Regions from separate parts of the Janthinobacterium sp. FW305-128 genome, predicted to be linked through region 3. Evidence: predicted binding sites of a transcription regulator. Region 3 holds the regulator's gene; each other region holds the start of a gene.
What was found. Region 3 encodes NrdR, which represses ribonucleotide reductase genes. Its sites were predicted from a motif close to CACNANATNTNGTG; they were not measured.

Region 1: IGS60_RS02120 (ribonucleoside-diphosphate reductase subunit alpha) is a predicted target of NrdR. The motif match lies at 1,234-1,247, and genes of this name have one in related genera.
Region 2: IGS60_RS22405 (ribonucleoside triphosphate reductase) is a predicted target of NrdR. The motif match lies at 983-996, and genes of this name have one in related genera.

What each region holds. Positions count from the first base shown of each region.
Region 1 covers NZ_JACYMK010000001.1:462,869-465,137, reverse strand. Annotated here, with positions in the region: gene IGS60_RS02120 (ribonucleoside-diphosphate reductase subunit alpha) at 1-969, opposite strand, end outside; gene ampD (1,6-anhydro-N-acetylmuramyl-L-alanine amidase AmpD) at 1,361-1,972, opposite strand; gene IGS60_RS02110 (sigma-54 dependent transcriptional regulator) at 1,950-2,269, opposite strand, start outside.
Region 2 covers NZ_JACYMK010000011.1:231,409-233,677, forward strand. Annotated here, with positions in the region: gene IGS60_RS22405 (ribonucleoside triphosphate reductase) at 1-936, opposite strand, end outside; gene IGS60_RS22410 (hypothetical protein) at 1,055-1,471, opposite strand; gene IGS60_RS22415 (peptidase U32 family protein) at 1,636-2,269, shown strand, end outside.
Region 3 covers NZ_JACYMK010000009.1:91,181-93,449, reverse strand. Annotated here, with positions in the region: gene pilV (type IV pilus modification protein PilV) at 1-423, opposite strand, end outside; gene nrdR (transcriptional regulator NrdR) at 661-1,122, opposite strand; gene glyA (serine hydroxymethyltransferase) at 1,266-2,269, opposite strand, start outside.

The DNA.
Region 1 (2,269 bases), on a different contig from region 3:
CATGTAGAACGCCTGCGGCATTTCGATGCGCACGTCCTGGATGTGCAGGAAGTAGCGGTCGTACAGGGTTTGCAGGCCGATGTAGCCGAACTGCAAGTCGCGGTCGGCGACGATGGCTTTCGCCAGGCGCTCCAGGTCGAAACTGGCGAGCACCGGATTCAGCAGCTCGGCGGCGATGCCCTTGGCGATATATTGCGGGAAATACGTCAGGTATTCGGCGGCGGCGGCCGCTTGCGGCACTTCCTTGCCGAACACTTCCTTGCGCACCGTGTGCAGCAGGATGCGGGCCGTGACCTGGCTGTAGGCCGGGTCTTTTTCCATCAGCGCGCGCGCTGCCAGGATGGCCGACTTGTGCAGCTCTTCGACGGGCACGCCGTCGTACAGGTTCTTCACCGTTTCAGCCAGGATGGCGTCGGCATCGACGTGCTTTTCCAGGCCGGCGCAGGCGGCGTTGATCAGGTCGCGCACTTCCTGCATGTCCAGCAGGCGGCGCACGCCGTTGTCGGTGACATTTAATTGTGGTGCGGAAACTTGTGCGGACGCGCCTTGCGCTTCCTTCTGCAGGCGGCGCTCTTCCATATGCTTGGCGCGGTACAGCACGTAGGCACGCGCCACGTCGTGCTCGCCCGAACGCATCAGCGACAGTTCCACCTGGTCTTGCACGTCTTCGATATGGAAGGTGCCGCCGCCCGGATGGCGACGCACCAGCGCGGCGACGACGCCGTCCGTCAGTTGCTCCACCAGTTCGCGGATGCGTGCCGAGGCGGCGCCCTGGCCGCCGTTAACGGCCAAAAACGCCTTGGTCATGGCGATGGCGATCTTCGAAGGCTCAAATGCCACCACCGCGCCGTTGCGGCGGATGATGCGATAGTCGCCCAATGCCGCGCCCGTGCTCGCCACGCTGTTGGCCGCGCCTGGCGCTGGCGATACTGGCGTTGGATGGATGGAAATATCTTGTGGTGATTGCATTGAAGCTCCCGTTGTCAGCTAAAGTCAGCCTGCAGTTTTGCTGCCGCGTGTGTTGTTGAATAGAACGCCCGATGGTCAGGGTTTCTTCAGGTATTTGTTGCTAAATAGTAAATTTATAATGCATAAAACAGGTCAGTATCCATAGCGCCACACCGTACTGCCCGGCTGGCGCAAAACATGATCAAGGGTGATAAACCGCCAGTTCCAGTGCTTTATCAGCAATCCGGGTAGCTTTGATAATAATTCTGAAAACGTCTGTGATGGCACTAGATATAGTCTTTATATCCAACTTCTGCACTAATTGTAGTGCCCATCGAAGGGCGATGCAATAGTTTTCCAGCATCCGCCGGCGTAATTTTTTGTATTTTCATATACGATTTCGGTTGACTTTTCAGGGCATGGATGGAAAGCCCAATCCCCGCGAAGTAAGCGCTAACGCAGGCTGCCCGCGCAGGGTTTCCAGCCAGCACTCTTGATAAAAATGCCAGTCAAAAAACGGCCCCGGATCCGTCTTCCTTCCCGGTGCGATATGCTCGTGGCCGCGCACATGGGACAGCCCGTGGCGCGCCACCAGCGCCGCCGTCAGCGCCGCCAGCACATGGTATTGCCGCCGCTGGAAAGGCACATCGTCCGCGCCCTCCATTTCGATACCGATGGAATAGCCATTGCACTGCGGGCGTCCTTCGAATACGGACGCGCCCGCATGCCAAGCACGTTGATCAGTAGAAACATATTGCAACAACGCACCATCGCGCCGCACAAAAAAGTGCGCCGACACCTGCAAGCCACGCAGGTCGGCGAAGGAAGGATCGGCATTATAATCTACCCGGCCCGTAAACAAGTCCGACACATGCGGCCCGCCAAAGCGGCCACCCGGCAAGCTGATGTTATGAATCACCAGCAAGTCGACTTGCGCACCGTCCGGACGCGCATCACAGTACGGCGAGTCATAGCGCAGCGCGCCGTCGCACCAGCCGTCTTCATCTATCGTCCATCCGCTCATCAAGTAATGCTTCCTGTATCGTCAATTTCTGCATGCGGTAACGCAACTGGCGCACGCTCAGGCCCAGCTGACGCGCCGCCCGCGCGCGGTGATAACGCGCCTGGACCAGCGCCTGCATGATCATGTCGCGCTCGGCCTGACGCAAATACACGTCCAGCGGCAGGACCGGGCCCACGGCATATGCCGCCATGCCGGACAGGCACAGTTGCCGTTCCGGCAAGTCCGGCAATGCCGGCGCCGCCCGCAACGGCATGCTGCCCGCCCCGGATGGCAAGGCCAGCCCGTCGAGCGCGATCA
Region 2 (2,269 bases), on a different contig from region 3:
GGCGGAACCGAACAGGCCATTGCCCCTTTTCAGCAGTTCGCGCAAGTCCAGCTGCAAGCGGCAGCACATGGAGCGGATCATGTTCGGCTTGAGTTCCGAATTGATGAAGTTCTGGAAGTAGGGCAGGCCGTAGCGGGCCGTCATTTCGAACAGGCGTTCCGCGTTTTCGCTATGCCAGTCGAAATCCTCGGTGATGTTATAGGTGGGGATGGGGAAGGTGAAGACCCTGCCCTTGGCGTCGCCCGCCATCATGATCTCGATGTAGGCGCGGTTGATCATGTCCATCTCCGCCTGCAGCTCGCCATAGCTGAAGTCCATTTCCCGGCCGGCGATGACGGGAATCTGCTCGCGCAGGTCGTCCGGGCAGACCCAGTCGAAAGTGAGGTTGGTGAACGGCGTCTGCGTGCCCCAGCGCGATGGCACGTTGAGGTTGAAGATCAGCTCCTGCATGTACTGGCGCACGTCTTCATAGCACAGGCTGTCCTTGCGGATGTAGGGCGCCATATAGGTATCGAAGGAGCTGAACGCCTGCGCGCCGGCCCACTCGTTTTGCAGGGTGCCGAGAAAATTGACGATCTGGCCGATGGCGCTCGACATGTGCTTGGGCGGGCCCGATTCGATCTTGCCCGGCACGCCGTTCAAGCCTTCATGCAGCAGGGTGCGCAGCGACCAGCCGGCGCAATAGCCAGCCAGCATGTCGAGGTCGTGGATGTGCAGGGCCGCTTCGCGGTGCGCCGCGCCCACTTCCGGCGGATACACCTGGTCCAGCCAGTAATTGGCGATGACCTTGCCCGATACATTGAGTATCAGGCCGCCCAGCGAGTAACCCTGGTTGGCGTTGGCGTTGACACGCCAGTCGCGCCGGTCCAGGTATTCATTGATGGACGCGGCGACATCGACCTGGCCGCGTGTGGGGGAAACTGCATTTGTCGTCATGAAACCTCCAATAAACACAACATGCGGTGTTTTTATGGAGATTAATCACTAAATATAGTGGCGTCAAAGGGCGCGTGCAGTTGCGTGACGAATCCTTGATGCAGGTGAAAAAACCACGTCAGCCGCTTTTGTTCCAGCGCGTTTCGCGCAGGATCAGCCAGCTCGCGCAAAAGAACGCGGCGCCGCAGGCGGCGACGCTGGCGACGGAGGCGGGCAGCACGTGCGTCCAGATTTCCAGCGGCGTGTAGGTGCTCCAGCTGGCCACGCGCGCGTCGAAGGTGACGTAGTTCGCCAGCAGCCAGTAGACGGCCAGCAGGCCCGTGCAGATGGCGGCCTGACGCAGCAGCGGCATCTTGCGGCGCGCGAACACGGCCAGCAGGAACAGCAGCAGCACGCCCGGATACGCGCCCAGCACCTCGGGCGACAGCACGGAGATGGTCCCTGCGTCATAGCCATCGGGCGGCCCGGCCCACTGCACCTGCAGCGCGGTGAGGAACAGGGTGAGCAGGAAAATCAGCAGCGGTTTGCGGGTCATGGCGGGCAATCGGATAGGGAAAAAGTGGAGCATTTTACAGCCAGGTCAAGCAAGTTGAACGCGCGCCAGCCATGCATGCATTCCTTCACCTGTGTCAAGGACTGGGCGGTATGGGCGGGGCTATAGTCTGCACCCTGAGCCGATACAGGACTGTGAATATCATGATGCTTGAATCAACTACCGCCACCCGCGTGGCCGGACCGCTGGAACTGGTCTGCCCCGCCGGCAGCCTGCCCGCCTTGAAAGCGGCCGTCGACAATGGCGCCGACACCGTGTACCTGGGTTTTCGCGACGCCACCAATGCACGCAATTTCGCCGGCCTCAATTTCGACGAAAAGGCCATCGCCGAGGGCGTGCGCTACGCCCACCAATATGGACGCAAGGTGCTGCTGGCGCTGAATACCTATCCGCAGCCGCACAACTGGGCCGTGTGGCGCAGCGCCATCGACCGCGCCGCGCAAGCCGGCATCGACGCCATGATCGTCGCCGATCCGGGCTTGATGGCGTATGCAAGCGAGCATCACCCGCAGCTGCGCCTGCACCTGTCCGTGCAAGGCTCGGCCACCAACTACGAAGCGATCAATTTTTACCAGGAACACTTCGGCATCGCCCGCGCCGTGCTGCCGCGCGTGCTGTCGATGGCGCAGGTCGAGCAACTGATCGCCAAGACGGACGTCGAGATCGAGGTCTTCGGCTTCGGCAGCCTGTGCGTGATGGTCGAAGGGCGCTGCGCGCTGTCGTCGTATGCGACGGGCGAGGCGCCGAACACGCACGGCGTGTGCTCGCCGGCGAAATCCG
Region 3 (2,269 bases):
GGCATCCCAAACAGAGGCATCGCGGCAGATATGCAGGCGCGCGCCGGGCAAGGCCGCATGCAACGATTGCTTCCATTCAGCGATGTCGAATTGCGCCAGTTCGGCCGCGCTGCAGGCGCTAGCGCCAAAGCAGTCCGGCGCAGTGCCGCCTGCTTCGGCGTCGTCCGCCGCCGCGTAGGCCACGTTCAGGTAGGGATTGCCCGCATCGGGTCCATTCATGAGCACGCCGTTTGCGCGCATGCGCTCGGCCATGCCGGCCGCCAGCTGCGCGCCCGCCGACAACAGCGCCGACTCATGGCGCGCGCGCAGGGAGTGCAGTTGCAAAATGCTGGCACCGAGCAGGCCCAGCGCCAACAGCAGCAGCGACACGAGCACCTCGACGAGGCTGCTGCCACCCGCTGGAAACATAGTGCGACCGCTCATGTGCATGCCTTGCTCCCTTCCGCAGAAAGAGTCGCAAGAACAGGCGGCCCAGCTACACGATAGACGCGCGCAAAAAACGGGATCTGCGCAAGCGCAAACAGCGCAGCGATAAGGGGAGAAGAACGGCGTAGTTATTGATCAGGCCGCTTGCCAGGCGAGCGCTGGCGTGGTGAACACGGGGCGCAAAACGGGGCACATGAGCAGCCCCGTCGTCGAACAAGAGGCTTCGAGCAGGCGTCAGGGCTTGCGCGCCTGCCCCACTTCGGCGATCGCATCCTGGAACTCGGCCAGGTCTTCGAAATTCTTGTAGACGGAAGCGAAGCGGATGTAGGCGATCTTGTCGAGGCGCTTGAGTTCCTGCATGACGAGTTCGCCGATATAGCCGGAATCGACTTCGCGCAAGCCGCTGGTCAGCAGTTTTTCCTGGATGGACGCGATGGCCGTATCCACCGAGGCGGCCGCGACGGGACGCTTGCGCAAGGCCAGCATCAAACTGCCGCGCAACTTATCCGCAGCGAACTCCGTCCGGCTGCCATTCTTTTTGACGACGGCCGGCATGATAAGTTCAATGCGCTCGTACGTGGTAAACCGCTTGTCGCATTTGCCGCAGCGGCGGCGGCGCCGAATGGCATCCCCTTCCTCCGATACGCGCGTATCGAGAACCTGGGTGTCGCCGTGCTGGCAAAATGGACATTTCATGGGCTGGTTACAACTTTATAGTAATAATTACGGGAAATCGCCGCCCTTGTACAAAGGGCGCCCGAATCACTCCGGGCGCCCTTGGGCACGAAGGAATGTGTCATACGGAATCTTACTCCGTATGACACATTCTGGACAAATAATTATGCTGCGTACACAGGGTGCGCGTCGGCCAGCACTTTCACGGCCGCTTTGACGCGCTCGATGGTGGCGGCGTCATGCGGATTGTCCAGCACGTCGGCGATCAGGTTGCCCACTTCTTCCGCTTGCGCTTCCTTGAAACCACGCGTCGTCATCGCCGGGCTGCCCAGGCGGATGCCCGAGGTGACGAAGGGTTTTTGCGGGTCGTTCGGGATGCCGTTCTTGTTGCAGGTGATGTGCGCGGAACCGAGGATGGCTTCGGCTTCCTTGCCCGTCAGGTTCTTGGCGCGCAGGTCAACCAGCATGACGTGCGATTCGGTGCCGCCGGACACGATGCGCAGGCCGCGCTTGATCAGGGTTTTCGCCAGCACGTCGGCGTTCTTGATCACTTGCTTCTGGTATTCGACGAATTCAGGGCTCAGCGCTTCCTTGAAGGCGACGGCCTTGCCGGCGATCACGTGCATCAGCGGACCGCCCTGGATACCAGGGAAGATGGCCGAGTTGATGGCTTTTTCGTGCTCGGCCTTCATCAGGATGATGCCGCCGCGCGGACCGCGCAGCGATTTGTGCGTGGTCGAGGTGACGAAGTCGGCGAACGGCACCGGATTCGGGTACAGGCCGGCGGCGATCAGGCCCGCGTAGTGGGCCATGTCCACCATGAAGTAGGCGCCCACTTCCTTGGCGATCTTGCCGAAGCGTTCGAAGTCGATTTTTTTCGAGAAAGCGGACGCGCCGGCGATGATCAGTTTTGGCTTGCGTTCGCGGGCCAGGCGTTCCATCGCCTCGTAGTCGATGTCTTCTTCCGCCGTCAAGCCATACGACACGACGTCAAACCATTTGCCGGACATGTTCAGCGGCATGCCGTGGGTCAGGTGACCGCCTTCGGCCAGCGACATGCCCATGATCAGGTCGCCTGGTTTCAACATGGCGAAGAACACGCCCTGGTTCGCCTGCGAGCCGGAATTCGGCTGCACGTTCGCGCATTCGGCGCCGAACAGTTTCTTGA